Vallitalea longa: one gene and its partner. The protein of the gene in region 1 binds, or shares a complex with, the protein of each later gene. Links are inferred from orthologs where the notes say so. Each region holds a gene or a part of one and is shown in the gene's direction. Other genes may lie near its edges.

Evidence for each region.
Region 2: the proteins of uvrA (region 1) and mfd are in contact, whole or in part, in a crystal structure (PDB 4DFC), measured with the Escherichia coli proteins. The link is inferred for Vallitalea longa from one-to-one orthologs.

The regions. Positions count from the first base shown.
Region 1 is NZ_BRLB01000009.1:150,316-166,540, forward strand. The notes cover bases 5,202-8,573. They hold uvrA (excinuclease ABC subunit UvrA), read left to right. Parts: upstream 5,202-5,541; coding sequence 5,542-8,373; downstream 8,374-8,573. Other genes in these bases: uvrB (excinuclease ABC subunit UvrB), read left to right, coding at 5,202-5,484. In the rest of the region: QMG30_RS14765 (S41 family peptidase), read left to right, coding at 1-759; QMG30_RS14770 (PDZ domain-containing protein), read left to right, coding at 812-2,074; pyridoxal 5'-phosphate synthase lyase subunit PdxS, read right to left, coding at 2,178-3,050; more of uvrB, read left to right, coding at 3,502-5,201; QMG30_RS14790 (PHP domain-containing protein), read left to right, coding at 8,955-9,653; NADH-quinone oxidoreductase subunit NuoE, read left to right, coding at 10,118-10,597; QMG30_RS14800 ((2Fe-2S) ferredoxin domain-containing protein), read left to right, coding at 10,776-11,171; QMG30_RS14805 (NADH-quinone oxidoreductase subunit NuoF), read left to right, coding at 11,194-12,987; QMG30_RS14810 (NADH-dependent [FeFe] hydrogenase, group A6), read left to right, coding at 13,032-14,795; hpf (ribosome hibernation-promoting factor, HPF/YfiA family), read left to right, coding at 15,236-15,769; QMG30_RS14820 (hypothetical protein), read left to right, coding at 15,952-16,225. UniProt on the Escherichia coli protein: The UvrABC repair system catalyzes the recognition and processing of DNA lesions. UvrA is an ATPase and a DNA-binding protein. A damage recognition complex composed of 2 UvrA and 2 UvrB subunits scans DNA for abnormalities.
Region 2 is NZ_BRLB01000010.1:39,704-56,639, reverse strand. Bases 1-4,083 are described here. They hold mfd (transcription-repair coupling factor), read left to right. Parts: upstream 1-367; coding sequence 368-3,883; downstream 3,884-4,083. Other genes in these bases: QMG30_RS15200 (peptidylprolyl isomerase), read left to right, coding at 3,992-4,083; pth (aminoacyl-tRNA hydrolase), read left to right, coding at 1-228. In the rest of the region: more of QMG30_RS15200, read left to right, coding at 4,084-5,143; spoVT (stage V sporulation protein T), read left to right, coding at 5,361-5,912; mazG (nucleoside triphosphate pyrophosphohydrolase), read left to right, coding at 6,305-7,132; QMG30_RS15185 (HU family DNA-binding protein), read left to right, coding at 7,210-7,488; QMG30_RS15180 (RNA-binding S4 domain-containing protein), read left to right, coding at 7,643-7,882; sporulation protein YabP, read left to right, coding at 8,048-8,329; spore cortex biosynthesis protein YabQ, read left to right, coding at 8,337-8,825; QMG30_RS15170 (FtsB family cell division protein), read left to right, coding at 8,865-9,158; spoIIE (stage II sporulation protein E), read left to right, coding at 9,392-11,767; tRNA lysidine(34) synthetase TilS, read left to right, coding at 12,121-13,488; hpt (hypoxanthine phosphoribosyltransferase), read left to right, coding at 13,500-14,024; ATP-dependent zinc metalloprotease FtsH, read left to right, coding at 14,082-15,998; QMG30_RS15145 (YaiI/YqxD family protein), read right to left, coding at 16,074-16,523; QMG30_RS15140 (ATP-dependent DNA helicase), read left to right, coding at 16,754-16,936. UniProt on the Escherichia coli protein: Couples transcription and DNA repair by recognizing RNA polymerase (RNAP) stalled at DNA lesions. Mediates ATP-dependent release of RNAP and its truncated transcript from the DNA, and recruitment of nucleotide excision repair machinery to the damaged site.

The DNA.
Region 1 (16,225 bases):
CAAGGCCTTAAAATGGAAGATGTAGTTGCTAATATGATTAGAGGGAAAAGAGGTACAAAAGTAACATTAAGCATTTATAGGGCATCAGATAATTCAAATATAGATATAGAAATAACGAGAGATGTTATTACTGTACCTACTGTATCACATGAAATGTTAGAAGATAATATAGGTTATATACGTGTTACTGGTTTTGAAGAAGTAACATATGACCAATTTAAAGAAGCTCTTGATGACCTCAACCTTAAAGGACAAGAAGGATTGATTATCGATCTTAGAAATAATCCTGGAGGACTTTTGAATATAGTAATAGAAATGGCTGATGAGTTATTACCAGAAGGCTTGATTGTCTATACAGAAGATAAAGAAGGATATAGAGAACAAGCATCTTCTGATGATCTTAGAAAATTTACTAAACCACTAGTTGTCTTAGTTAATGAGAATAGTGCTAGTGCATCTGAGATATTATCAGGTGCTATAAAAGATAGTGGTATAGGTACAATTGTTGGAACAACTACATTTGGTAAAGGATTAGTTCAAAGGGTATTCCCACTAGAAGATGGTTCAGCTATTAAAGTAACAATTGCCAAATATTATACACCTAATGGTAATTATATTCATGGTAAGGGAATAGAACCTGACGTGGAAATAGATATTCCAGAAGAATTGAAGAAGAAGTTGGTAATTGAAAGGGAACAAGATACACAATTTAATAAAGCAGTTGAAGTTATGAAAGAAAAAATAACAAAAGAAAAATAAACTACTAAAGAAATAAATAAGTGAATTTAATGGTATAAATAGGGGAGCATATATGAATCCATTGTTAGAAATAATCCATATTACTTTATTATCTATTTCAAGAGCTTTGTTCAATTTTTCATTCATATTAGTAATATGGATATTGTATATATTGATTAAAAAATATAAAAGTGTTAACATATATAATTTTGATAATTCCAAAACCGTTATAAATGCACTTGTGGAATCAATTCTTCAGGGAATAATTATTGGGATAATTGGTAGTCTGATAATAGCAGTTATCGGGCTTCCAATTAATTTAACTTATTATCTGATATTTTTATTACCTCTTGCTCTGATATTATCATTAATAAATATAAGATATTTATGTTTTTCATATGCAGCATCTGTTATGGGAGTTCTTTCATTAATATTCAGAGGGCAGATAATATTTGGAATAACACTTCCTAATATTAATATAAATATTAGTGGATTATTAGCTTTGGTAGGTATCTTACATCTAATGGAAGGCATATTGATTTTTTTTGTTGGAGCTGATGACCCTATTCCAATAATTGCTAAGAAAGACGGAAAGATTGTATTAGGTCATCTCATGCAGAAATATTGGCCTTTACCCATAGCAATGCTTGTTTTGTCAAAAGGGGGAATATCAGGTTCAGAAATTGTTCAGATGCCTGATTGGTGGCCGTTATTGAAAGATATACCAAAAGATGTCATTACATATTTTTATGGATTAGTACCTTTTGTTGGAGCTTTGGGTTATAGTAGTATTACATATTGTGAAGAACCAAAAAAAAGGAGTAAAAAGACAGCAGTAAGATTGATGATTTACAGTATACTGCTGATAATATTATCAATTTATTCAGTGGGTAGTCTATTCCTACAAATAGTGGGTACGATACTTATGGCAGGTATACATGAAGGTATGATTCTATATGAGCAATATATAGAAAGTAAAAAAGAACCTATTTATACCATACCTAAAAAAGGTGTAAGGATAATGGGCATTACTCCAGAAGGTGCTGCATCACAAATGGGTATGCAAATAGGAGATATAATAACTAAAATCAATGGTATCAATGTACTTAACACCCGTCAATTCAGAGCAATTTTGAAAAATAGCTTTACATTCCTATGGATAGAAGTGCTACATATAAATGGTGATATGGAAACTTATGAATTTAAAGCATATCCAGATGGTATTACCGATCTGAAAGTAAGGTTGATGCCAGAGAATCCAAGAATAATATATAGACATGAAAGTGTGCAGAAAATAGGATTGTTCCATATAATAAAAAATAAATTAAGAAAATGATATTATATGCTTTGCAAAATAAAAGATAGAATGACCTATTTTTATTTATGCAAAGCATTTTAATATAAAAACAAATTCTAAGTATATTCAACTAATGTTGGTTTCATCTGCCAGCTAACCTTTCTTCTTCTTTTAAAAACTCAACTGCGATTCCGCTCATTGGTTTTCCTAAATCTTCGGAAAGCTCTGCTAACATTTCAGGATTGTTAAAATTAGCTACAGCACCAACAATGGATTTAGCTCTTTTTTCAGGATTACCTGATTTGAATATTCCCGATCCAACAAAAACACCGTCACATCCTAATTGCATCATTAATGCAGCATCAGATGGCGTAGCTATTCCTCCTGCTGCAAAATTTATCACTGGAAGTCTTCCATTCTCATGTACATATTTCAATAGATTGTAAGGTGCTCCAATTTCTTTTGATGCATTCATGAGTTCACCTTTATTTAATGATACTATTTTTTTGATTTCTGATGTCATTGTACGCATATGCTTAACTGCTTCAATAACATCTCCAGTACCTGCCTCTCCTTTTGTTCTGATCATGGATGCTCCTTCGCCGATTCTTCTTAACGCTTCACCTAGATTTCTTGCTCCACAAACAAAAGGAATTTTGAATTTCTCTTTATCAATATGATAGATATTATCTGCTGGTGACAAAACTTCACTCTCATCAACATAATCAATATCTAGAGCCTCAAGAATCTGAGCTTCTACAAAATGACCTATTCTTACCTTCGCCATTACAGGTATCGAAACAGCTTTTTTTATGCCTCTAATCATTTTAGGATCTGACATTCTTGCAATTGAGCCATCACGTCTTATATCAGCTGGTACTCTTTCTAAAGCCATAACTGCACATGCTCCGGCTTTTTCAGCAATAACAGCTTGTTCGGGAGTTGTTACATCCATAATAACTCCACCTTTTAACATTTGATTTAGATTTATAACTGATTCATTATTTCTATTCATAATAAAATCCTCCTAATTAATTATATTTGCACACTTAATAAGCTAGCTGAAAAATACTAACTTAAGTTTTAATTTTAGAACTTGTTAAAAATCTTTCTAGAGCTCCATAAAAATATTGGTAGTAAATATCATTGCAACGATTACTATACTAACAATATATTATAAAACTGTATGTTTTAAAATGTACAGTTTGCCATTATTTAACATGGTCAGTTAATATGAGATGGATAATATTTGCACAAACATATGTTTGCATTTTTTTATTAATGTGATATAATAGTTAAGACTAAAAATAATGACTAGTAGATACATAGATGAAATGGATTTTATTAAATAGATAAAACTGTAATTATTTTTGTATTATTTCTAGGAACAATCATAAGAAGATTGAATTTATTATCTAAGCTATTTTGATAATATGTAACGTATATAAAGAAAAAGAGGTGATAATATGTCTAAATTCGAGATCCATTCTAAATTTCAACCTACAGGAGATCAGCCCAATGCAATAAAAAAATTGGCTGGTGGTTTCAAGAGAGGTAAGAAATTCGAGACTTTACTAGGAGTTACAGGTTCAGGAAAAACATTTACCATGGCACATATTATTAAGGAATTAAAAAAGCCTACATTAATTATGGCACACAATAAAACTTTAGCCGCTCAATTGTATAGTGAATTTAAAGAATTTTTTCCTAATAATGCTGTAGAGTATTTTGTTAGTTATTATGATTATTATCAACCAGAAGCATATGTCCCTCATACAGATACATTTATAGAAAAAGATTCATCAATCAATGAAGAAATAGATAAATTAAGGCACTCTGCTACAGCGTCTCTTGCAGAAAGAGATGATGTTATAATTGTGGCAAGTGTTTCATGTATATATGGTCTTGGAAGTCCTATAGATTACAAGAATATGGTTCTTTCATTAAGACCGGGAATGATAAAAGATAGAGATGAGATATTAAAAAAATTAGTTGATATTCAATATATGAGAAATGATATGAACTTTGTCAGAGGTACTTTTAGAGTGAGAGGCGATGTGATAGAAATATTTCCAGCAGCTTCAACTGATAGGGCAGTAAGAGTAGAATTATTCGGTGATGAAATAGATAGGATAACAGAGATAAATGTAATTACTGGAGAAATACTGGGGTATATGGAACATATAGCTATATTTCCTGCGTCACACTATGTAATTGAAACAGATAAAATAGAAAAGTCCATAAGGTCTATAGAAGAAGAGAAAATTCAAGTAGTTAAATCTTTTAGGGAAAAGGATAAATTACTAGAAGCTCAGAGAATAGCCCAGAGAACTAATTACGATGTTGAAATGATTAGAGAAACTGGTTTTTGTTCAGGTATAGAGAATTATTCAAGGCACTTGACTGGATTACCACCAGGAGCACCACCACATACCTTAATTGATTATTTCCCTGACGATTTTTTATTGATTATAGATGAGTCGCATATGACTGTTCCACAGGTAAGAGGTATGTATGCAGGTGACCAATCCAGGAAATCCACATTGGTTGAATATGGTTTTAGATTACCTTCAGCTAAAGATAACAGACCATTGAATTTCAATGAATTTGAAAGAAAATTAAATCAGGTACTATTTGTTTCTGCAACACCAGGACCATATGAAAACGACCATAAACAATTGATGGCTGAACAAATTATTAGACCGACAGGTCTATTGGATCCTAAAATTGAAGTGAAACCAGTAAAAGGACAGATAGATGACCTTATATCCAATGTCCAAAAAGAAGTGGAAAATAAAAATAAAATATTAATAACTACATTAACTAAAAGAATGGCGGAAGATCTAACGGATTACATGAAAGAATCTGGCATACGTGTTAGATATCTACATTCAGATATTGATACTTTAGAAAGAATTGAGATAGTACGAGATCTTAGAATGGATGTATTTGATGTTCTTGTAGGTATAAATCTACTTAGAGAAGGATTAGATATACCTGAAATAACTTTAGTGGCGATACTTGATGCAGACAAAGAGGGATTTTTGCGTTCAGAGACTGCTCTAATTCAAACAGTAGGACGTGCTGCAAGGAATGTAGAGGGAAGAGTTATTATGTATGCAGATATTATTACAGATAGTATGAATAGAGCAATTACAGAAACCAACAGAAGAAGAGATATACAGAAAAAGTATAATGAAGAGCATAATATTACTCCTACAACTATAAGCAAACCTGTTAGAGATATAATTAGTATCACTCAAGTAGCAGAATCAGAAGCGACATATGAATTAAATAAAGATCCGGAATCTATGAGTAGAGAAGAGTTGGAGAAAAAGATTTTGAAGTGTTCAAAAGAAATGAAACAAGCTGCTATGGACTTGCAATTTGAAAGAGCAGCTCAATTAAGAGATGAATTATATGAACTAAAAAAACAGTTAGATGCTTGATATGAGGTATTAATTGATGATGTAATAAATTACTAGAATTAAATAAGAGGTGGTCCTATGGGAAAAGATACGATTGTAATAAAAGGTGCAAGAGAACATAATCTGAAAAATATTGATTTAACCATTCCAAGAGATAAATTTGTTGTATTTACTGGACTCAGTGGTTCAGGTAAATCTTCTTTAGCATTTGATACGATATATGCTGAAGGACAGAGAAGATATGTGGAATCATTGTCTGCTTATGCCAGACAGTTTTTAGGGCAAATGGAAAAACCAGATGTTGATAGTATAGAAGGACTATCCCCTGCAATATCTATAGATCAAAAAACGACTAGTAGAAATCCACGTTCAACAGTAGGAACAGTAACAGAGATATATGATTATCTAAGGTTATTATATGCAAGAGTCGGTATACCACATTGTCCCAAATGTGGAAAAGAAATAAACAGACAGACTGTTGACCAAATGGTAGATATAATAATGAAATTAGAAGAAAGAACCAAAATAATGGTAATGGCTCCTGTAGTAAGAGGAAGGAAAGGGCAACATATCAAATTACTGGAACAGGCTAAAAAGAGCGGTTATGTCCGTGCCAAGATAGATGGAAATATGTATGAGCTATCTGAAGAAATAGTCTTAGATAAAAATAAAAAACATACTATTGAAATTGTAATTGATAGATTGATAATTAGAGAAGGTATAGAGAAAAGGCTAACAGACTCTATTGAAACTGTTATGAAATTGACTGGTGGATTATTAGTGATAGATGTTGTTGAAGGTAAATCTATGTCATTTAGTCAGAATTTTTCATGTCCTGACTGTAATATAAGTATAGATGAAATAGAGCCTAGGTTATTTTCATTTAATAATCCTTTCGGAGCTTGTCCAGAATGTCATGGTCTAGGATTCAAAATGAAATTCGATCCTGAACTGATTATCCCTAACACAAAGTTAAGTATAATTGAAGGAGCTATAGTTATTCCAGGTTGGGCTTCGGCTTCTAATGAAGATAGTCATGTAAGAAGAATGTTCGAGGCATTAGGTAAAAAATATAAATTCAATATAACAACACCTTATGAAAAATATCCACAGGAAATCAAAGATATAATTATGTATGGAACTAAAGGTGAAAAATTTATTGTCAAGTATAAATCAGATAAAGGCATGGGACAATATGAAACAGTATTTGAAGGTCTTGTTACGAGCTTACAGCGTAGATACAGAGAAACAACATCTGATTATATGAAACAGGAATATGAATCTTTTATGACGAATACACCATGTAATGCATGTGATGGAGCAAGATTAAATCCTATTGCTTTAGCTGTTACACTGGGAGGTAAAAACATATCACAGGTTACAGAGATGTCAATAAGAGATATTAAAGCTTTTTTTGATAATATTCAGTTAACCAAAAGACAGCTTATTATCGGTGAACAAATATTAAAAGAAGTAAATGCAAGAATAGGTTTTTTAGTAAATGTAGGTTTAGACTATTTATCTTTATCTCGTTCGGCTGGTACTTTGTCAGGTGGGGAAGCTCAGAGAATAAGATTGGCTACACAGATTGGTTCTGGATTAGTTGGAGTCGTGTACATACTAGATGAACCTAGTATAGGACTTCATCAAAGAGATAATGAAAAATTGCTTAAGACACTAAAAAGATTAAAAAATCTTGGAAATACCTTAATAGTAGTTGAGCATGATGAAGAGACTATGTTTGAAGCTGATTATATTGTTGATATTGGGCCAAGAGCTGGAGAACATGGTGGAGAGGTTGTTGCAGAAGGTACTGCTAAACAAATCATGAAGGCGAAAAACTCTATAACAGGTGCATATCTTAGTGGAAGAAAGAAAGTAGAGATACCGGATACAAGAAGAGAAACTAATGGAAAATGGATTAATATAAAAGGTGCTGCTCAAAATAATCTTAAGGATATAGATATAGATATACCACTTGGAATTTTTACATGTGTGACAGGAGTATCAGGTTCTGGAAAAAGTTCTTTTGTAAATGAAATATTATATAAAAGACTTGCTAGAGATCTTAACAGATCAAAAATAAAACCAGGCAGACACATGAATATGTTAGGGCTAGAATATTTAGATAAAGTCATAGCCATAGATCAATCACCTATCGGTAGGACACCAAGATCAAACCCTGCTACATACACAGGAGTATTTGATCATATTAGAGATATATTTGCCAGTACAGCAGAAGCTAAAATGAGAGGATATCAAAAAGGTAGATTCTCATTTAATGTGAAAGGTGGACGTTGTGAAGCATGTAGAGGTGATGGTATCATAAAAATAGAAATGCACTTTTTACCAGATGTCTATGTACCATGTGAAGTGTGTCATGGCAAAAGATATAATAGAGAAACATTAGAGGTTAAATATAAAGGTAAAAACATATCAGAAGTATTGAACATGACAGTTGAAGAAGCATTGAAATTCTTTGAAAACATTCCTAGAATTCAGAAAAAACTTCAGACATTATATGATGTGGGTCTATCGTATGTAAAATTGGGACAGCCATCTACAACACTTTCAGGGGGAGAAGCTCAGAGAGTGAAATTAGCTACGGAATTAAGTAAAAGAAGTACAGGAAAAACAATGTATATATTAGATGAACCAACGACAGGATTACATTTTGAAGATGTCAATAAACTAATTACCATATTACAACGTCTAGTAGATGCAGGTAATTCAGTAATTGTAATCGAACATAACTTGGATGTAATTAAAACAGCAGATTATATTATTGATATGGGACCTGAAGGTGGAGATAAAGGTGGAATCGTTATAGCAAAAGGTACACCTGAAGAGGTTGCAGAAAATGAAAAGTCATATACAGGACAATTTTTAACTAAAGTATTTGAAAAGTAATTAATAATATCACTTATAATATATAAGTATATCACTATATATTATAAGTGCTTTTTTAATCTTATAGGGAATCACTACTTTTTAAGCATATGAAATAGGAGCGTTTTCATATGTGCTAAGGAAAATTTCCTGACGGACAAATCCGTTTTGCAGAACAAGGCATAGTCTCTTTTGTTTAGAAATAAAAATTCACTCATAATAATTTTTCTTGAGATTTCCATAGCACATACTTTATTAAATGAAGTATGCATTAAAATACCTATATAATAAATTTATTTTCAAAATAAATATTTCACAATATATTAATAAAAAAAAGAAAAAAAAATAATTCCTTAAGATAAAAAATAATACATCAGCTAATAGAAAAATTATACAATTATTGGTATTAATTTACTTATTATATTATGTTTTTTTGTTGAAAAACTTGATTTTCATGGTATAATAAAAGTGTTATAGAAAACAAATAAAAGAGATATAGTTTCTTTACTTTTAATACTATTTTTGTTATAATAACTCCGATATGTGTATGTTATAATTGATAAAATATTAACAAAATTATAATTATTATATGGAGCGGTTTTATGAAATTATACTATGATTTCCATATTCATACAGCTCTTTCACCTTGTGGTGATGATAGCATGACACCTAATAATATCGTAAATATGGCATTAATTAATGAGCTAGATGCTATTGCCATAACGGACCATAATACTGCTGAGAATCTTGAGGCAGTTATGAAAGTAGCGAGAGGTAAAGATATTATTGTTATTCCAGGTATTGAAATTGAGACAAAAGAAGAAATACACGTTATTGGTTTATTTCCAAACTTACAAAGTGTATACAATGTTCAAAACATTATATATAGTAAGTTGCCTTATATTAAAAATAAACCTAATGTAGTTGGTAATCAATATGTCCTGAATGAGAATGATGATATAATGAAGGAATTAGATAGATTCCTATTGATATCAACATTATTATCATTAAATGAAGTAATAAAATTAATTAAGGACAATAATGGTATAGCAGTTCCCGCTCATATTGATAGGCCTAGCTATAGTATTTTATCTAACTTAGGATTCATCCCAGACGACTTGAATACTTCTATACTTGAAATTTCTAGATTTTCTAACTTAGATGTTTATAAGAAACAGTACAAAGACTATCAGATTATACAATCTTCAGACGCCCACGAGTTGGGGTATATTGGCATTACTAAAAATTATTTAGAAGTTAAAGAAAAAAATATTGAATCAATATTTAACATATTTAATTAATAAAGATGATCAGTAATTGTAGATTAAAAAATTGTTAAAAATATTTATTTTACTTAATAAAAAAATAAGTTAATAAATATACATTTATCAATTTTTTTAACTCATAAAATAGTTTGATTTATATCATTAAATCAATGAATATTGAAATTAGCAGGTATTTAAATGTTATTAATTAAACACATTATCGCATATTTAAACATGGAAAAATTATATAACTTTATTTATTAAGTTTTATTACTCGTATACTTTATTAAATAAAGCTGATTGATTGAAACATTTAATTATATTAACTTATATTTAGATAATCGGATGTAAAATATGTAGAAAAAAAAAGATTAATATAATATAACACCAGAAAATGGTAAAAATGTAGATTTTCGTGTTAAATATATAACTTTGGTTTATAATTAATAAATTACTATAATTTGTTAATCATTTACATTATATAATAAGGAGGTAAGCAAATGGCAGCTAACACAGCATTAACAGATGAAAAGTTCCAGGAATTGGAGCAGTATATTGATGCAATGCCAACTACAAAAGGTGAACTAATACGTGTATTACACAAGGCACAAGGAATTTTTGGATACTTACCAAAAGAAGTTCAAAAATTTGTAGGGAAAAAATTAAAAATTTCAACAGCAAAAGTTTATGGAGTAGTTACTTTCTATTCTTACTTTACAATGACACCAAAAGGTGAACATAACATTTCAGTATGTATGGGTACAGCTTGTTATGTTAGAGGTGCTGAAGATGTTCTTAATGAAATCAAAAAAGAAATAAAAATTGATGTTGGAGAAACAACAGAAGATGGCAAATTTTCCCTTCAATCACTCCGTTGTGTAGGGGCTTGCGGACTTGCTCCAGTTGTTATGGTTGGCGATAAAGTCTATGGTCGTGTAACTCCAGATATGATCAAAGATATTCTTGCAGAATACAAATAAGTGTAATCCTATATAAGTTGAATGAAATTGATTGAATATTAAGTAAATTCAACTTGTTAGCCAAATAAATATATTGAACAAAAGTATAGTTATGAGATTATATATAATTCTTAATAGGTATAAACACTTGATTTTATTTTGAAGATTCTAGTTCAATGTATATAAAGGAGGAAAAATAATGGCAAAAATCAAATCATTTGAAGAGCTAAAAAAAATCAAAGAAAAAGTTCAGTCAAATGTAGAATTAAGAGAAAAAGGCGAAAATATTGATAAATTAGTACAAGTTAAAGTTGCTATGGCAACATGTGGTATAGCTTCAGGTGCTAGAGAAGTTATGAACTTCATAATTGATGATTTGGCAAAACAAGGAATCAAGAATGTAGTTGTAACTCAAACTGGTTGTATGGGATATTGTTATGCTGAACCAACAATAGAAGTTACTATGCCTAATAGTGAACCAGTGGTATATGGTAATGTAACAATAGATAGAGCAAAAGAGGTTATTGAAAAACATATTAAAAATGGCGAGTTAATTGATGGAATAATCCCTGTAACTCATAAAACTATTGAATAAAAAAAGTTAGGAGGCTCAAAAGATGTCTAACTATAAAATGCATATATTAGTTTGCGGAGGTACAGGATGTAAATCTGCGAATTCTGATAAAATAGTTGATAATCTAAACGAACAGTTAAAAATCAACAATATGGACCAAGAGGTTAAGGTACTGAAAACAGGTTGTTTCGGTTTCTGTGAAAAAGGTCCAGTTGTAAAAATTGAACCAGATAATACATTTTATGTTCAAGTACAACCAGAAGATGCTGAAGAAATTGTAAAAGAGCATATTGTAAAAGGTAGAAAAGTAGAAAGATTATTATACGAAGATCCTGAAACAGAAGAAAAAGTTAGTAATTCCAAGCATATGGATTTCTATAAAAAACAAATGCGTATTGCACTTAGAAACTGTGGTTTCATAGATCCAAGTAATATTGAAGAATACATTGCACGTGATGGATATCATGCATTAGGAAAAGTATTAACTGAAATGACTCCAAAAGAAGTTATTAATGTAGTTAAGGAATCTGGACTTAGAGGCCGTGGAGGCGGAGGATTCCCAACAGGATTAAAGTGGGAATTTGCTAGTAGATATGAAGCAGATCAAAAATATGTAGTATGTAATGCCGATGAGGGAGACCCAGGTGCATTTATGGACCGTTCTATCCTTGAAGGAGACCCACATAGTATTGTAGAAGCTATGTCAATCTGTGGTTATTCTATTGGAGCTACAAAAGGTAAAGTATATATTCGTGCAGAGTACCCACTAGCAATCAAACGTCTTCAGAAAGCTATTGATGATGCAAGAGAAGCAGGATTGTTAGGTACTGATATCATGGGTACTGGTTTTGAATTTGATATAGAACTTACATATGGTGCAGGAGCATTCGTATGTGGGGAAGAGACAGCACTTATCCATTCTATGGAAGGTCTACGTGGAGAACCAACTACTAAGCCACCATTCCCAGCGGAATCAGGATATTGGGGCAAGCCTACTAATGTTAATAACGTAGAAACATTTGCTAATATTCCAGTTATTATATTAAAAGGTGCAAATTGGTTCAATAAAATAGGTACAGAAAAATCAAAAGGAACAAAAGTATTTGCCTTAGCAGGTAAAATCAATAATGTTGGACTTATCGAAGTTCCTATGGGAACAACACTTAGAGAAGTTATCTATGATATCGGTGGAGGAATCAAGAACGGAAAGAAATTCAAAGCTGTTCAAACAGGTGGTCCTTCAGGTGGTTGCTTAACAGAAAAAGACTTAGATACACCTATAGATTTTGATAACTTAATTGCAAAAGGATCTATGATGGGTTCTGGTGGTATGATTGTTATGGACGAAGATAACTGTATGCCAGCAGTAGCTAAATTCTATCTAGAATTCACAGAAGAAGAATCTTGTGGTAAATGTACACCTTGTCGTATTGGAACTAAACGTCTAGCTGAACTATTAGAATTAATTACTACAGGAAAAGGTACAATGGAGCACTTAGACGAGCTTAAGAGATTAAGTCGTGTAATTAAAGATACAGCTCTTTGTGGCTTAGGTCAAACAGCACCTAACCCAGTATTATCTACATTGGATATATTCTGGGATGAATATGTAGCTCACGTTAAAGATAAAACATGTCCAGCAGGTAACTGTAAGAAATTATTGAAATATTATATTCAAGAAGATAAATGTATTGGTTGTACTGCATGCTCAAGAGTCTGTCCAGCTAATGCTATTTCAGGTACTGTTAAACATCCACATACTATCGACCAAGAAAAATGTATCAAATGTGGTGCTTGTATGGATAAATGTAAATTCGGAGCAATTATTAAGAAATAATAAAAGTGAATACTTTATATAATCTAGAAAAGGAGTGTAACCTAATGTCAGAGGTAAAAATTACTATTGATGGTAAAGAAGTACATGTGCCAAAAGGTAGTACTATATTAGATGCTGCTAAAAAGTTAGGCATTGATATTCCAACATTATGTCATTTAGATTTGCATGATACAAAAATGGTTAATAAAACAGCTTCATGTCGTATCTGTGTTGTAGAAGTTGAGGGAAGAAGAAATCTAGCTCCTTCATGTGCTACACCAGCAGTTGATGGTATGGTTGTTAGAACAAATACAATCAGAGTTCTAGAAGCAAGAAAAACAGTATTAGAGTTATTATTATCAGACCATCCAAAAGATTGTTTGACTTGTGCTAAATCAGGTCAATGCGAATTACAAGACCTAGCAGAAAAATTTGGAGTTAGAGAAATAAGAGTAACAGGTGACTCTCAATCAACATATAAACTAGACCATTCTCCAGCTATAATAAGAGATATGGATAAATGTATTATGTGTAGAAGATGTGAAACAATGTGTAATGAAGTTCAAACTGTTGGTGCATTATCCGGAATTAACAGAGGATTTGATGCAGTTGTATCTCCAGCATTCGAATCACCATTGTCAGAAACTGTATGTACTCATTGTGGACAATGTGTTGCAGTCTGTCCAGTAGGTGCATTAACAGAAAACGACCATACTTGGAAAGTTGTAGAAGCATTAGCTGATCCAGATAAATTTGTAGTAGTTCAAACAGCTCCAGCTGTAAGAGTTGCTATTGGTGAAGAATTCGGTCAAGAACCAGGTACAATTGTTACAGGTCAAATGGTAACTGCATTAAAATCTTTAGGATTCAATCGTGTATTTGATACAGATTTTGCAGCTGACTTAACAATTATGGAAGAAGGAACAGAATTATTAGGAAGACTCAATAGATTCTTGGCAGGAGATAAAGACGTACCATTACCAATATTAACATCATGTTGTCCTGCTTGGGTTAACTTTATTGAAAGTCAATTCCCAGAATTGATTGATATTCCATCATCAGCTAAATCACCTCAACAAATGTTTGGTGCAGTAGCAAAATCATTCTTAGCAGAAAAGATGAATATACCTAGAGAGAAAATGGTTGTAGTATCAGTTATGCCTTGTTTAGCTAAGAAATTTGAAGCAGCTAGAGATGAATTTAAAGTTGATGGAAATCCAGATGTAGATATTTCTATTTCAACAAGAGAATTAGCTCATTTAATTAAGAGAGCTAACCTTAACTTAATGGAATTAGAAGAATCAGAATTCGACAATCCATTAGGAGAATCAACAGGTGCTGCTGTTATCTTCGGTTCTACAGGTGGAGTAATTGAAGCTGCTACAAGAACAGCTTACGAAATTCACACTGGTAAATCATTAGAAAAAGTTGATTTTGAAGAATTAAGAGGATTTGACGGTGTCAGAGTTGCATCAGTTCAAATGGATGACTTTACATTGAATATTGGTATTGCTCATGGTTTAGGTAATGCTAGAAAATTATTAGAAGAAATTGAAAGCGGTAATCCTAGAAACTTACATGCTATTGAAATTATGGCATGTCCAGGTGGATGTATCGGTGGTGGAGGTCAACCTTATCATCACGGTAACTCGGATATTCTTAAGAAACGTATGGCTGCTATCTATGAAGTTGATAGTAATAAAGCTATAAGAAAATCACATGAAAATCCATCAATTACTGCTTTATACGAACAATATCTAGGAGAACCAATGAGTGAGTTATCTCATAAATTACTTCACACTCATTATTTTGTAAAAGATAGAGTTTAATACTGATTATAAAAAATGGTTTCTGATTGTGCAGGAGCCATTTTTTGTTACATATTTTTCCTTATGCTTATAATATCTAATATTAAGTTTTCATGTATATAAAATAATTTTATGAAGTTATAATGAATTGTCAGATAATTGCTTGTTTACATAAAATATTACTGTTGATAAGTATCCACATTTTTCAGCTAAAAATTGATACTAAATTTGGTTATTCACAGAGTTATGCACATTATCCACAGAAATTATGGCTTTTATAAAATAAAATGAGATAATTATCCACATGAAAAAGCATAAATCTATTTTATTTAGCAGAAAATTACGAATTACAATAAATAAAAATTAATATACTAAAAAAGGATTTATTAATTGAATATCGAATATAATAATATAGACTATAATATTTAAAAGTCTATGACATATTGGAAGGAGTTGGTAGTATGCGCTACATCATAAGTGGAAAAAACATAGAAATTACCAAAGCATTAAGGGAAGCAACTATCGATAAGTTGAGTAAGATGGATAAATATTTTACTCCGGATAATGAAGCTCAGATAACAATGAGTGTTCAAAAACTAAGACATATCATAGAGGTGACGATTCCAATAAAAGGTAGTATTATCAGAGCAGAAGAGTCAGCCGAAAATATGTATACTGCTATAGATAAAGTAGTTGATGTATTAGAAAGACAACTTCTAAAACATAAAAACAAATTGATCTCAAGGCATCATGGAACAACATTCAAGAAAGATTTTGTAAATGAGACTATAGAAGAAGAAGTAGATGATAAGAAGATTGAGATAGTAAGGACCAAAAGATTTGCAATGAAGCCAATGGATGTTGAGGAAGCTTGCTTACAAATGGATTTATTGGGACATGACTTTTTTGTATTCATGAACGGTGATACAGATGAAGTCAATGTGGTATATAAAAGAAAAAATGGTGCGTATGGTTTAATTGAACCAACACTTTAATAAAAAAATGGAACCCTAGGGTTCCATTTTTAATGTCAATATTTAGAAATATGATATAAAAATTAATTTAATGTGAACAGTAATAGGTAGAAGTTGAATTATCTATAGATTAGTGGTAAAATATTGAGAGTCTATAAGTTACATTGAAATAAATCAAATATATATTATTAGGAGGTCCAACTATGGGTAAGTTATGTAGGAAATATATAACCATTTCTGGTATTTTATTGATATATGCTATTTGTCTACCATCAGCATTTGTTTCACATGCTAATATTATTCAAGTACAAAACAATTTCACTTTACCCATACGTACCACTGGACAATGGAAGTTGGAGCAAGTTTTAGGTCAGAGCGTAATTAAGCAATTAGAGAACAAGATGGATAAGCAAATCAATAATAAAGAAAAATTAATCCATCTATATGAATTAATACAAAATTATTTAAGTAATAAAG
Region 2 (16,936 bases), on another replicon or contig:
CATCTGGGTACTAATGGTTTTGCAAGAGTAAGAGTAGGTGTAGGAGATAAATGTGCCAATTGGGATTTGAAAGATCATGTACTCAGTAAATTTAACGATAAAGACATAAAACAGATGATAGAAGAAATAAAAAGAGCTAGTGATGCGATTGAAGATATAGTAACAAAAGGTATAGATAACGCAATGAATGTATACAATGTGAAAATTAAAAAAGAATGTGAAGAATGACATTAATATATATTAGACCATAGAAGTGTATAATAGATAATTGTTTAAATTTCCCTAGATATAATATATAATAAATGGTATATAATATAATATATTACTTTTGTACATTCGTTAAAATAGGAAATTTGGATGTGATAAATTGAAAACACTAGTACAACCTTTAAGAGAATTAGAGGCTTTTAATGATGCCCTGGAAAAAATCAATAAAAAAATATCTCCAATATATTTAACTGGAGCTATAGATTCAGAAAAATGTCACCTAATGCATGCTTTAGGTGAAAACAGAAATAAATTGATAATTACGTATAACGAATTAAGGGCAAGAGAAGTATATGAAGATATGAAGTTCTTCAATGATGATAATGTATTTTTGTATCCAGCTAAAGATGTAATATTCTATAGTGCTGATGTACATAGCAATGACATTATTGAACAACGTATAAATGTAATCAAGAAATTATATGATAGCAGTGAATATACAGTAATATTATCCATAGAAGCTTTAATGGATAAATTAATCAGCAAATCTGTATTTGAAGATAGCATAATCAATAAAAAAGTTGGAGATACGATTAACCTAACTTCCATGAGTGAGAAATTGATGTTTATGGGATACGAAAGAGTCTCTCAAGTTGAAAGTAAAGGGCAATTCGCTATAAGAGGTGGAATTATTGATATTTATCCACCAACGGATAAAAATGCTTACAGAATAGAATTATGGGATGAAGAAATTGATTCCATAAGAATGATGAATATTGAAAGTCAAAGATCTATTAGTAAAATTGATTCAATCGAAATATATCCCGCACGAGAAGTTATAGTCAACAAAGAAAGAATACAAAAAGCAATAAAGAACATAAAACAAGATAGAGATACATTAATAAAATCATTTAAAGCAAATGATAAAACAGAAGAAATAGAAAGATTGAAAGATAGTGTTGATGTTTTAATAGACAAAATAAACAATCAAAAAACATTTAACGGTATAGAAGGTTATATCGAATATTTTTATGAAGATACGGTTTCTTTTTTAGAGTATTTTTCTAGAAATACGTTAATATATATTGATGAACCAACAAGGATAAATGAAAAATGGGAAAGTACCAAAAAGGAATTTAATGAAAGTATAATTAACAGGTTTGAAAAAGGCTATTTGTTGAAGGGGCAAACTGAGATTCTTAGAACGATAGATGATTTGCTATACAAAATCGAAGATTACACATGCGTTCTACTTAGCACTTTACAGCAGAAAACAGATAGATTCAATTATAAATATAACGTAAATTTTTCTGTAAAATCTATAAATCCATACCATAAAAGTATGGAGATTCTAGAGAAAGACTTGAAATATTGGAGCAATAATAGATATAGAACACTCCTTATTACGGGTTCAAAAACTCGAGCAGAAAGATTATCATATGAATTAAAAGATAGAGGAATCGATGCTTTCTATTTATCCAAACTCGATGCTGAAATTCCAAAAGGCAAAGTTGCTGTTAGCTATGGAAGCCTTCACAAAGGATTTGAATATCCGTTAATCAAATTCGTTATAATTTCCGAAACTGATTTAGTAGGTAAGAGTAAGAAAAGGAAAAAGACGAAAAAGAAAAAATTCAAAGGAAGTAAAATAGAGAGCTTCACAGAATTGAAAATAGGAGATTATGTTGTACATGAAAACTATGGAATAGGGATATTCAGAGGAACAGAAAAAATTGAGATCGATGGTGTCAGTAAAGATTATATTAAAATATCTTACAGAGACGAAGGTAATTTGTATATATCAACAAGCCAATTGGATGTTATTCAAAAATATATAGGTTCGGAAGGTAAAAAACCAAAACTAAATAAATTAGGTACGAATGAATGGAAAAAGACAAAAAACCGTGTTAAAGGTATTGTTGAAGATTTAGCAAAAGACCTGGTGGAATTATATGCTAAAAGACAAGCAAAACAGGGATACGAATTTTCTGGAGATACAGTATGGCAAAAAGAATTTGAAGAAATGTTTCCATATGAAGAAACCGATGATCAATTGATAGCGATAGAAGAAACAAAAACCGATATGGAAAGTAAAAAAATCATGGATAGACTAATATGCGGAGATGTAGGTTACGGTAAGACCGAAGTAGCTATAAGGGCTGCATTTAAGTCAGTGCAAGATGATAAACAGGTAGCTTATCTAGTACCAACGACAATATTGGCTCAACAACATTATAATAATTTCTTACAACGGATGAAAGATTTTCCTGTAAGGGTTGAGATGTTGTCTAGGTTCAAAAGTCAAAAAGAGCAAAAGAAAATAATTGAAGATACTAAAAAAGGACTAGTTGATATACTGATAGGGACACATAGATTAATATCAAAAGATGTAGTTTTCAAAAATTTAGGATTATTGATTATTGATGAGGAACAGAGATTCGGTGTATCACATAAAGAGAAAATAAAAAAGGTAAAACAGGATATAGATGTATTGACTTTAACAGCTACCCCTATACCAAGAACTCTACATATGAGTTTAATCGGTATAAGGGATATGAGTGTGCTTGAAGAGCCGCCTGAAGAAAGACATCCTATTCAGACATATGTACTCGAACATAATGATGAGCTTATTAAAGATGCTATTTATAGAGAACTTTCAAGAGGTGGCCAAATATATTATGTATACAATAGAGTAAAAAAAATAGACGAGGTTGCTGACTGGATTAGTAAAATGGTACCAGAAGCTAATGTGGCTTTTGCTCATGGACAGATGAATGAGAGAGAACTTGAAAATATCATGTTCGAGTATATCAATGGTGATATTGATATACTTGTCTGTACAACTATCATTGAAACAGGTCTTGATATTCAAAATACCAATACTATAATAATTCAAGATGCAGATAGATTGGGCTTATCTCAATTATATCAGTTAAGAGGTAGAGTTGGAAGATCTAATAGAGTTGCTTATGCCTATTTACTGTACAAAAAAGATAAAATATTACAGGAAACAGCTGAAAAAAGATTACAGGCAATAAAAGAATTCACTGAATTTGGTTCGGGATTCAAGATAGCCATGAGAGACCTTGAAATCAGAGGAGCAGGTAATCTCTTGGGGGCAAGACAACATGGGCATATGGAATCTGTAGGTTATGACTTGTATTGTAAATTGTTAGAGGAAGCAATTCATGAAGTGAGTAATGAAAAAGTCGAAGAAAATTTTGAAACTTCGGTAGAATTGAATGTCGATGCATTCATACCGTCTACTTATATAAAAGATGAAATACGAAAACTTGGTGCATATAAGAAGATTGCAAGTATTGAGAACGAAAAAGACTATTATGATGTCCAAGAAGAACTTGAAGATAGATATGGAGACTTACCAAAATCGGTTATAAATCTCTTGGATATCGCTTATATCAAAGCTATAGCTAATAAAGCGGATATAGTGAACATTGAGCAAAAGGGAGATAATATCAAGTTTGAAGCTAAAAAAGATGCTAAAATCAATCCAGACAAGATTCCTGAGATGTTAAATAAATATAGGAATCAGTTGTTTTTCACAATTAATAAAGCTCCATATTTTACTTATAAAATAAATAGAGTCGACAAAAAACAATTTTTCAGACATATTAAGAATGTGTTACAAGACATAAAAGATTTGAAGGATGCTTAGGTTTACTCTATAATGGAATTAGACATATAATTTAGGAAACGCTAAATAACATATGAGATATAAAAATTTTGGATGTTATCAATGGTTTCTATGTTAGGAGAGAGATAAATGGAAAGCACTTATGGTTATATAAGTAAATTTATTCTGCTTTTCATGTGCATCTTCTTAGTGGGTTGTAGTGTTAATAAATCAAAAGGGGAACAACTTGATGTCAACAAAGATAATGAAACATTAATTACAATTGATGATATAGACATTAAGACTGATGAGGTAATGCCGTATTTATTACAGGTTAAAATGGAGTTTGAAGAATTAGGTGGAGAAGATGTCTGGGATCATAATGATTTTAGTGGAGGGAAGAAAGCTGAAGATGTTGCTAAGTTAGGAGTATTAGATAATATTATCCGTACTAAGATATTAGTAGAAAAAGCTAATGATATGGATATAGCAATTACTGAAGATGAAAAAAAGGAAATAGAGTCTCAAGCACTGAAATATTATAATGATTTAGATGAAGCAGATATAGAAAGTTATAGTTTAACCAAAGAGAGTATTTTAAACTCATTTATTGAGTATAGGATAGCTAATAAAGTAACTTTTGAAATGACTAAAGATTATATTCCGAAAGATGAAGAATTAGAGAATAAGCTATTGGAAAATCAAGAATATGTAGCTTTGAGATCTAGTGACTTAGAAGAATTACTTATAAATATTAGAGTTAGGCATATATTGATAAAAACACATGAAAAAAACGACGATGACGAATATATACTTATATCTCCAGATATTGAAGAAAAAGCTGAAGAACAGGCTAATGAGGTATATGATAAAGCAGTTTCAGGAGAAAATTATATAAAGTTAGTAAAACAATATTCACAGGATGAAAATTCTAAAGAACAAGATGGGGAATATATTCTTCCACTAAGGTTGTTAGACGAAAAATTCCATAGTCTAAAAGATTTAGAACCTGGAGACATAAGTCAAATAATACAAAGTGATTATGGATATCATATATTCAAGATCTTAGAAAAAATATCTCCTACGAAAGAAGAAATTGAACAATTTGAAATTGAATTTAGTAATTATGAAAATCAACTAAAAGAACGGTACAAAGAACAATTGAAAAATGATGCATTTAATAAAATATATAATGAATGGGAAAATAATGTAGTTGTCGACTTGAATGAAGAATTATGGGCTAAGATGGATATTTTCGGTAATATTAATGAAAATCCAATAGGTGACAAAAAGATTGAATGAAATAAATGTTAATATCTAATAATAAGAACTAAGAGATAATCTTAGTTCTTTTTTATTAATTATTAAACATCAACAAAGCTGATATAAAAATTAACTTTATTTCAATAAATTGGTATATGGTCTTTAGTTTAAAACTGTCAAATTATGAATATTATAGTTAAATTGTTGCATACTATTATTGACAGCTTTGTGATGACTATCTAAAGGAGGTAATAATTTGAAGGCAACAGGTATTGTAAGAAGAATAGATGATCTAGGTAGGGTAGTTATACCAAAAGAAATAAGAAGAACATTAAGAATAAGAGAAGGAGACCCCTTAGAGATATTTACTGATAAAGATGGAGAAATAATACTTAAAAAGTATTCCCCTATAGGTGAACTTGGAACATTTGCGAAACAGTATGCAGAAGCTTTAGCACAAACAACTGGACATACTATATGTATATCTGATAAAGATCAAGTGATAGCTGTTTCTGGTGGATCCAAAAGAGAGTTTTTAGAGAAACAAATAAGCAAAGAGCTAGAAGAGGCAATAACAGAAAGAGAAACAATATTGGCTAACAAAGATGAGAAGAAATTTATTGACATTTTATATGATGGCGAAAATGAAGAATATATCGCTGAAGTTATAACACCAATTATATCTGAAGGTGATGCTATAGGAGCTGTTATATTCTTAAGTAAAGACAACAAAATAAAAATGGGTGAAGTTGAAACAAAATTAGCTCATTCTGCAGCAGGATTTTTAGGAAAACAAATGGAACAATAAAAAATAGGCTGGGTTAAAAAATAACTCAGTCTTATTTAATTTTACATAAATAGTAAAAGTAACTTGTATTTATGAAATTCTCTGTAAAGGATTCATTATAAAACCATATCTTTTACATAGGCATAATTTACTATCTGAAAAAGAATATATACCTAAAAACAAATTATCTATGAATTTATATATATTTTACTTTATTAAAAAATAATGTGTTTTCAATAATTAGTATTTAGTTTTAATAGTAAATTCAATCTATTAATTAAGATATAGGCCTATAAAAAATAAAAAAAACTGATAATATCAAACTAATTATAAAAAAAATTGAAAAATATTTATTTATAACTAAAATATAATATGATATAATTTGTAATATATTATCTGATTGGAATGATTGTATGACAAAAGACTACAAAAATAAAAAAAATTATTCATTTGAAGATCTCAAAAACATCATTAGCATATTAAGAAGTGAAAACGGATGTCCATGGGATAAAGTTCAAACACATGAAAGTCTTAGAAATGGTACGTTAGAAGAAGTATATGAAGTCCTAGAAGCTATAGACAATAATGATATGGAGAACCTTAAAGAAGAATTAGGTGATATGTTGCTTCAAGTGGTATTCCATTCAAAAATAGCTGAGGATAACGATACTTTTAATCTGGATGAAGTTATTAATGGAATATGTGAGAAACTTGTTAGAAGACATCCTCATGTATTTAAAGGTATGAAAGTAGAATCAACTGAAGAAGTTACTGCTAATTGGAATGAAATTAAAAAAGTTGAGAAAAATCATATTTCCTATACAGAAGATATGAGAAGAATTCCAAAAGCACTTCCTGCATTAATGAGAGCGACAAAAGTTCAAAAAAAAGCAAAAGAAGCTGGGTTTGATTTTACAGAAATCAACCAAGTAACAGCTAAGATTCATGAGGAATTAGCTGAATTGGAAGAAGCCATGAATAATGGAAATAAATGTAATATTATGGAAGAATATGGTGATTTGCTGTTTTCGATGGTTAATATTTCAAGGTTTTTAAAATTAAATACTGAATTTTCCTTGACAAATGCTACAGAAAAGTTTATAAATAGATTTGAGGGAATAGAAAACCTTGTAAAACAAAAAGGTTTAAGCATGAACGACATAACAATGACTGAATTGGACAAGTTATGGGAGCAGCTTAAAAAGAACAATAAGAATAATCGTTTAGACGATTGTTTATAAAGCTAAGATTTTCTTAGCAGCGCATATATGCGCCTTTGTTCAAAATAATATAATATTAAAGTAGAGGAGGAGTTATTATGAACAAAGCTGAATTAGTTACGGCTATGGCAGAACAAACTGAATTAAGTAAAAAAGATGCAGAGAAAGCTTTAAAATCATTTATCGATGTAGTTTCAAACGAATTAAGCAATGGGGGTAAAATTCAATTAGTTGGATTTGGTACTTTTGATGTTACTGAAAGAGCAGCAAGAGAAGGTAGAAACCCACAAACTGGTGAACCTATGCAAATAGCAGCTTCAAAAGCACCAAGATTTAAAGCTGGAAAAGCTTTAAAAGATGCTGTGAATGGTCGTTAGTTAATACCATTGAATTCTAAAAATCTGCACTTGATAGTGCAGATTTTTTTGTTGAAAAGGAAAGATCTACTTTCCCTTTTCCTTGAAATCTAATATGAGGCGTAGTCTCTTTGGTCTTTATAATTTTCAAATATAGCTTAAGGTAGGTGATATTATGAGATTAGATAAATATCTTAAAGTATCAAGATTAATTAAAAGAAGAACAGTAGCCAATGAAGCATGTGATGGTGGTAGAATCAAGATTAATGATAAAGTGGCGAAAGCAGGTGCAAAAGTATCTGTTGGTGATATAATAGAGATTCAATTCGGTAATAAGGCAGTTAAAGTAGAAGTTTTGATAGTAAAAGAAACAGTTAAAAAAGATGAAGCAAAAGATATGTTCAAATATTTATAGACCATAGGTTGTTTAGTACATTGTTAGTATCATTATGATTCCAAATGTATTCAAACAGCCTTTTTTGTTTTTTAGTCGTCCCATAAAATTTAACAGATTAGAATAAATCCTCTTATAAGTTAATATAATGAATTATATAATACACATTAAGAGGAGGGTGTCAAAATGGAAGAAAAGCATATTAACATGAATCACAGGTTAGTTATCAATGATAGAGAAAGAGTATCAATAACTGGAGTTTCAGATGTTATATCTTTCGATACAGATATCGTCATGGTTGAAACTGAAATGGGTACACTTACAATTAAAGGAGCAGAATTACACGTTAATAGATTGAACTTAGAAAAAGAAGAACTTGAGCTAGATGGGCAGATAGAAAGTTTAGAATATAATGATGGTGCTAGGTACGGATCAAAAGGTTCATTTATGTCAAAATTATTTGGTTAGGTGAGATATGAATAGTTTAGTAAGTGCTCAAGCAATCAGTTTCTTAATGTCAATACTAAATGGGCTTTTTCTAGGGTTTGTATATGATCTATTAAGAGTCTTCAGAAGAATAATTAAGCATCCTAAATGGCTTATAAATATACAGGACTTAATATTCTGGCTCTTCGGTAGCATAATTATCTTTATTGATATATTCAAAAACAATAATGGTACATTAAGAGGGTTTTTATGCATAGGTGTGTTTCTAGGACTCATATTTTACTTTTTTCTCATCTCAAAGCTCGTTATAAAGGTATTTATAAAAATCTATTCTTTCATAGCTAACATAATTAAATTTTTGTTCAAGTTAATAATTAAGCCAATTAAATTATTATTAACGCCTATTTTTTTTATAGTCAGAAAAATATATAAACTCTTGAAAAAAATGGGAAAATGGTTGATAATAAAATATAAGAAGATTACTAAAGAGATTAAAATCATATTTAAAAAGAAATAGATCATTTACTAATTGCTATGGAAAGGAATGATAGTGTACTTGAGAAGAAAAAAGAAAAAAACAAAAGCTATATTATTTGCTACATTAGTGTTGATATTATTAACTACAGTTGTTGGCATTAAGGTATCATCATTATATGTTAAGAATATCGGTTTAGAAAAACAAGAATCAAGTTTAGAAGAGCAAATAGAAGCAGAACAAGAAAAACATATTGATTTGTTAAAAGAACAAGAATACATAAAATCAGATGAATATATCGAACAATTAGGACGGGAGAAATTTGGACTAGTTAAGCCTGATGAGATTATATTCGTTAATGAAGATGAAGATTAAGGTTGTTTCTTAAGGGAAACAACTTTTTTTATTAAATAGGAAAGTTCTACTTTTTATTCTCGTTGAAAACATTAGCTATACCTCCATTCGATAATTAACTTATTAATGAGAAAATTTGTCTAAAACTTTTTTTATTTTGGATACAAGTTATGACAAACAATTTAAATCTCGTAATATATAATTAGTTCTCACCAAGGGAAATAAACAATTTTTTGCAAAGGGGAGGATAGTATATGGGGAAAACTAATACTACTATAGGACAAACCCAAATGCTGATACAAAAGAAAGAAATATTACAGAAACAAGGATTTAAAATATTGAAGTTGATATTTTTGTATGTAGTGGGTTTCATGATGGGGAGAGCAGCCATCTATAATAATATGAATCCTATGGCTGTGGCATATTTCGCAGCTGTATATACAGATAAGAAAAGTAGAATATGGATGTTCTTATCTGTAATAATAGGATTGTTTACTGCGATGCCAATAATAGATGCATTAAAATATGCACTAATTATGATACTTATAGTATCAATAAATTCCATACTAGATATTAAAGGTAAGAAACTATCGCTTATCCATGAGGGGGTGATAGCTGCAACCAGCTGTTTGATTATAACGATCACTGCTGGAATCATACAACATAATGTAGCAAATAACATTTTGATAGCATTATTAGAAGGTGCCTTTATATTTTCATTAGTACTAATATATGGTCGTGGACTCAAATATCTATTTGATGACGAAGAGAATAAAAAAGCGACTAATGAAATATTAATAAGTGAAGCCATAATAATGGGTACAGCAGTTGCTGGAATTGCAGATATTACTATATTAGGATTAGGTTTTATTGAAATATGGATATTTTCAGTTGTTCTGATTCTGGGATATAGACATGGTATCGGAACAGGTGCAATCATTGGTGTTATATCTGGAATAGTTTTAGTTCTAATGGGCAGATATGATGCTGAGATTATAGGTATATTTGGTATGGTAGGAATATTATCTGCCTTGTTTAGAGAATTAGGTAAAGTTGGTAGTATTATAGGTTTCTCTTTAGGAACTATTGGCTTATGGTACTTCATATCACCACTAAACCTAGATTTTCAGATAGTAAAAGCATTAATAGTTAGTGTGGGTATATTTGCAATATTGCCAAATGAAAAAGAACAAATATACTCAATGAAAAAAACATCTATTGAAGAAGATAAATACATAGATAAAGTCCAAGGTATCATTAGTGAAAAATTAAATAGTTTTTCTAATTCGTTCCAGAATGTAGGTAAAACTTTTGAACATATATCTGAAAGGAGAGGCAATCTAACAACCGAGGAGGTGAATAAGCTCTTAGATGATGTAGCGGAAAAAGTATGTAAGGACTGTAGTATGTGTAAGATGTGTTGGCAAAAAGAATTCTATGATACATATAGAACGGTGTTTAGTATTTTTTCCGCTGTAGAAAACAAAAATCATATAACCGAAGAGGATATTCCTGATGTGTTTATTAAGAAATGTATAAAACCTAAGGAATTCATAACAACAACGAATAGGTTATTTGAGCTCTATAAGATAAATCTAACTTGGGAAAATAAAATTGCAGAAAATAGACAACTGATTTCCCAGCAGTTTTATTCTGTATCTGATATAATCGACAAGTTAGGTAATAATTTATATAAAAATATTGAATTCAACACGGATTTAGAAACAAAAATTTCAGAGGAATTAAAGAAAGATAATATTACTGTTAAGAATGTGGTGGTTTATAAAGCTCCAAATCAAAGAATGGAAGTCAGTATGAAAATAAAATACAGTGGGAAAAAAACAAGGTGTATGAAAGATATTACTCCCGTAATTAATAAATTCACCAAGAAAAAAATGAGATTAGTGGAAGGGTGCAAATATATTAACGAGAGTAAATACTGTGAAGTGAAATTTATAGAAAGTGAGGTTTATAGAATCGCTAAAGGTGTTGCTAGAGTCAGTAAAGACTATACAGATGTATCAGGTGACAGCTATACCTTTTTGAATCTACCCAAAGGGCAGGATATTGTGGCTCTTTCTGATGGAATGGGTACAGGGCTAAAGGCCTTTAAAGAAAGCAAATCTGCTATTGAATTGTTGGAACAGCTATTAGAGGCTGGTTTTGATGGAGAAACGGCAATTAAAATGATTAACTCCATACTTGTACTAAAATCCAGTGAACAAACTTTTTCTACATTGGATATGACTTTGGTTGATAGATATACAGGTATGTGTGAATTTGTTAAGATTGGGGCTGCATCGTCATTTATTAAAACAGGAAACAAAGTAGAAGTTGTAAAATCGACGTCACTTCCATTAGGGATGTTAAATGATGTTGAAAGTGAATCAACTACTAAAAGGTTAAATAATGGCGATATGATTATAATGGTTACAGATGGTATCCTTGATAGTGAAGATGAAGAGATAGATAAAGAAAAGTGGGTTGAGGATTCACTACATAAATTGGATAGTAGAAATCCTCAAGATATGGCAGACTATATATTAGAATCTGCAAGAGAAAAGACAGGGGGCAAATTAAAAGATGATATGACAGTTCTGGTGATGAGAATCTGGGAGAAGGCAGGATAGTGTTTAAAACATTATTAAATAAAATTATTACATAAAATCATAATGGCAATAAGTCGTTAATATGGTATAATTATAGCGGAGAATAAAATAAAGTAGGTTTTTCTCCGCTATTTTGTTTGCGCTAATTGAAAAAATTATAGCATTAATATTCATATAATCCTTAGTGGAGATATGATAAGTCATCTCATAAACTCAAAAATGAATGATTTGTTTATAAGGTATTAACAAACTGTTAATATTAATATGTTTCGTAACGAAGATTTAACTTGACTATTGATTTATTTCCATAAGTCTAGTATATTAAAAGAGTCACTTATTTATGACTAAAGAAAATAAGAAGGATGTAAAATTATATGGTAGATAAGGTATTAGGCACTATATCTAAGTTTAATATGATAGATAAAGACGATAATATTATTATTGGTGTATCTGGTGGAGCTGATTCCATATGTCTATTACATTTACTGAATGATTTTAAGAATAAGTTGAATATAGATTTGAATGTTGTTCACGTTCAACATGGTATAAGAGGGAAAGATGCAGATGATGATGCCCAATTCGTCAAAGATTTTTGTGATGAAAGAGGCATTAAATGTCATGTGTATTATTTTAATGTTAAAAAGTTAGCTAAAGAAAATAAACTATCAGAAGAAGAAATGGGTAGAAAAGTAAGATATCAAGTCTTTAGTGAAGCAGTATCAGAATTTGGAGGCACTAAGGTAGCACTTGCGCACCATATCAATGATAATGCGGAAACTATAATTATAAATATGCTAAGAGGAACTGGTATCAAAGGCATTGGTGGAATTAGACCAGTTAGAGATAATATTATTAGGCCGTTGATAGAATGTACTAGAAAAGAAATAGAAAATTATTGTATTACTAATAATATTATATACAGAGATGATTATACTAATGAAATGGAGATCTATACGAGAAATAAGATTCGTCATACAGTAATTCCTTACATTGAAAATAATTTTAATCAAAACTTCATTACTAATTTGGTTAATACTGCTAATCTAGTAAGAAGTGAAGATGATTATATAGATAAGATTGTTTTGAAAGAGAAACAACAAACAGTAAAAAAATTAAATAATGAGTTTATTATTGACTTAGATAAATTTCTACAGTTGGATATTGTTATAAAAAGACGATTAGTCAGACACATAATTGGTGAAATGAGTTCATTAAAAGATATTGAATTTAAACATATCGAAGAAATAATTAAGTTAGGAGGTAAACAGGTCAGCAAAAGAATAAATTTACCAAAAGGATTAACAGCAAAAAGAACTTATGACAGTATCATAATAACCAAATTGGGAAAAAATAAAATAGATGAGTTTGAATATATTATAGGAGATTTATCAAAAATCTATATAAAAGAATTAAATAAACATTTAGATTTTCGAATTATTGAAAACAAAAATTATAATATTCCTAAAAATTTATATACGAAATGGTTTGATTATGATAAAATAAAAGATAATTTGAAGGTTAGAAGTAGGCAGAGTGGAGATGTAATCGCTATAAAAGGGATTAATGGAGCTAAAAAATTAAAAAAATATTTCATAGATTGTAAAATCCCATTAGAAAAACGAAATGAAATCCCTCTATTAGCTGATGGACATGATATTATTTGGATCATCGGTTATAGAATAAACGAAGAATATAAAATTTCTGCTTCAACCAAAAAAATATTAGAAGTAAGATACTATTAGAGGAGGATATTATGATGCATAATATAAAAACATTAATATCTGCCGATGAATTAAACGCAAGAATCAAAGAATTAGGTAAACAAATATCTGAGGACTACAAAGGTAAGGAAGTTCACTTGATTTGCGTTTTAAAGGGCGGAGTAATGTTTATGGTTGATTTATCAAAACAGATACAAGATATTCCTGTTACAATGGACTTTATGGCTCTTTCAAGCTATGGAAATGAAGTATCAAGCAGTGGGGTAGTAAAAATAGTAAAAGATCTTGATGAATCAGTTGAAGGAAAAGAATTAATAATCGTTGAAGACATTATAGATTCAGGTAGGACACTAAGTTATTTGGTACATATTCTAAAAGATAGGAAACCAAACAGTATAAGAGTATGTACATTGTTAGATAAGCCAGATAGAAGAGTGATCGATGTACAAGTTGATTACAAAGGATTTGAAATACCTGATAAATTTGTTTTAGGTTATGGACTTGATTATATGCAAAGATACCGTAATCTACCATATATCGGTACAATGGATAGTTAATATTGATTTCAAAAACAGAAATATGAATATTTTTAAGATAGGAAAGGAGGCAAGCACATGAAAAAAAATATAAAAGGATTTAGTTTTTATGCGCTTTTACTTTTAGTATTACTTATCGCAGTTGTCGTATCAAACAACAAATGGGATAATATGAAAGGTGACTACGGATATCAAGATTTTATGAAACAGATTGATGATGTTGTCAGAATCGAAATTAAGCAGAATGCGGAAATACCTACTGGTATAGTTACAGTTTATTTTGAAAATGCTGAGTATAAAAGTTTTCCAATTACTAATACTTCCAGATTCGAGGAAAAAATAGATGAATACGGAATAGAATATATTGTCAAAGATATTGTAAGGCCAAGCTGGTTTATACAAATACTTCCATCACTTATAATTCTTATTCCAGTGATTTTTTTACTGATCTTCATTATGAATCAAGCACAAGGCGGCGGTGGTGGAAACCGTGTCATGTCTTTTGGTAAAAGTAAAGCTAAAATGGTAGTGGACGAAAATAAAAAGGTTACATTCAAAAATGTTGCTGGACTTGAAGAAGAAAAAGAAGAATTGGAAGAGGTAGTAGAATTTCTCAAGAGTCCGCGTAAGTTCGTAGAACTTGGTGCTAGAATACCAAAAGGAGTTCTATTGGTAGGACCTCCGGGAACAGGTAAAACATTACTTGCAAAAGCTGTTGCAGGTGAGGCTGGAGTACCATTCTTCAGTATTTCAGGTTCTGATTTCGTAGAAATGTTTGTTGGTGTAGGTGCTTCTAGGGTAAGAGATTTATTCGATCAAGCAAAAAAGAATGCACCATGTATAGTTTTTATTGATGAAATTGATGCTGTCGGTAGAAAAAGAGGTGCAGGACTTGGCGGAGGCCATGATGAAAGAGAGCAGACTCTTAACCAATTACTTGTTGAAATGGATGGATTTGGAGTTAATGAAGGAGTTATCGTTATAGCTGCAACTAATAGAGCAGATATATTAGACCCTGCATTATTACGTCCAGGTAGATTTGACAGAAAAGTTGTGGTTGGACGACCTGATGTCAAAGGCCGTGAAGAAATATTGAAAGTACATGCAAAGGGAAAACCTTTATCTGATAATGTTAACCTTAATGTTATTGCTAAAACTACAGTAGGATTTACTGGTGCTGATCTTGAAAACTTATTGAATGAAGCATCAATATATGCTGCAAGAGCAAGCAAAAAGGTTATTGAACAAGAAGATATACAAAAGGCATTTATTAAAATTGGTGTAGGTACAGAGAAGAAGAGCAAGATACTGACGGAAAGAGAAAAGAAAATTACAGCATATCACGAGGCTGGTCATGCTATATTATTCCATGTATTACCTCTTGTAAGCCCTGTTCACAGTATTTCAATAATACCTACAGGTTATGCTGGTGGATATACTATGCCATTACCTGAGACAGATGATACTTATCAAAGTAAAAAAGAAATGGAACAAGACATAATTGTTTCTTTAGGTGGTAGAGCTGCTGAACAAATAATATTTGATGATATTACTACTGGTGCCTATAGTGATTTACAGAAAGTTACTCAGACAGCTAGAAATATGGTAGTCAAGTTCGGTATGAGTGATGTAATAGGACCTATTCAGTTTGGAAACGATAGTGATGAAGTATTTATTGGACGAGACTGGGGTCATACAAGAAATTATGGAGAAAACATTGCAGGATTGATTGATAGCGAAATCAAGAAAATCGTTGATAATGCTTATAACGAAGCTATAAGGTTATTAAATGAAAATCTAGAAGTTATGCATAAAACAGTAAACTTACTATTTGAAAAAGAAAAAATATCTGGTGAAGAATTCGCTGGTTTATTTGATAAAGAATATAAGAAAACAGATAAACGTGATATTGATAAAGTAGTAGTGGGACCTGTTGAAAAACCATTATTGGATAATACAAATAATGAAAATAATGAAAACGAAAATAATGAATAAGATAATAAAAAAAGATGGCAATGCGCCATCTTTTTTTATCTTGCAATATTTACCTAGCCTTGTAGATTGATATAATTAAATATTAATATCATTTACTGATTCAGATAGGATTAATTTGCGAAAATTATACTCGAATTTCATATCATGGTCTATACTTCTTTTTTTCATTTTAGCATAACGTTTTTTGGACCTTCTAGCTTGCCCAGATATATGCCTTTCCATTAATAATCTATTAATATTATCGTTTGTATATATGAAACCATTAGGATGGATAGCTGATGCTTCTTTACTTAGTGCCATAGTTGCTACACCATAGTCTCCAGTAATAATAATATCGTTTTTGTTTGTTCTATTGATTAACGCAAAATCTACAGCATCTTTTCCTTTACCAATAACTATAATATTACAATAGTCGTTCTCATATATATGGGATGAATCAATAAAAATGTCTACAGGTATGTTATACTCTTTAGCGATTTTTATGATGATATTTTTTACAGGACAAGCGTCCCCATCAACAAGTATCTTAATAATAAACCTCTCCTTAATTAAAACAATAGTTCATCAAAGTTTTTATAATAATATTATATCTCAATTTGTAACAGAAAATATTAGTATTTATGTAAAATAATTAAATTTGGTAGATGAGATAATATTATTATACAATAATATAAGATTGTTTGCTATAATATAGATGCATTAGATTTAGTTAATTTTATGAATTTTACGATAAGGTAATTAAATGAGGTAATGACATGGATTCTAATAAATTAAGTATTTCCGTAAGAGAGCTAATAGAATTTGTTTTACGGTCTGGTGACATAAAATCGGTTTTCCTAACATCAGCAAGAGCAGTTGATGGTATAAAAGCACACCAGAAGATACAAAAAAAATTCAGTAAAGAATATGAGAAGTATGAGTCAGAAATAACTGTGAAA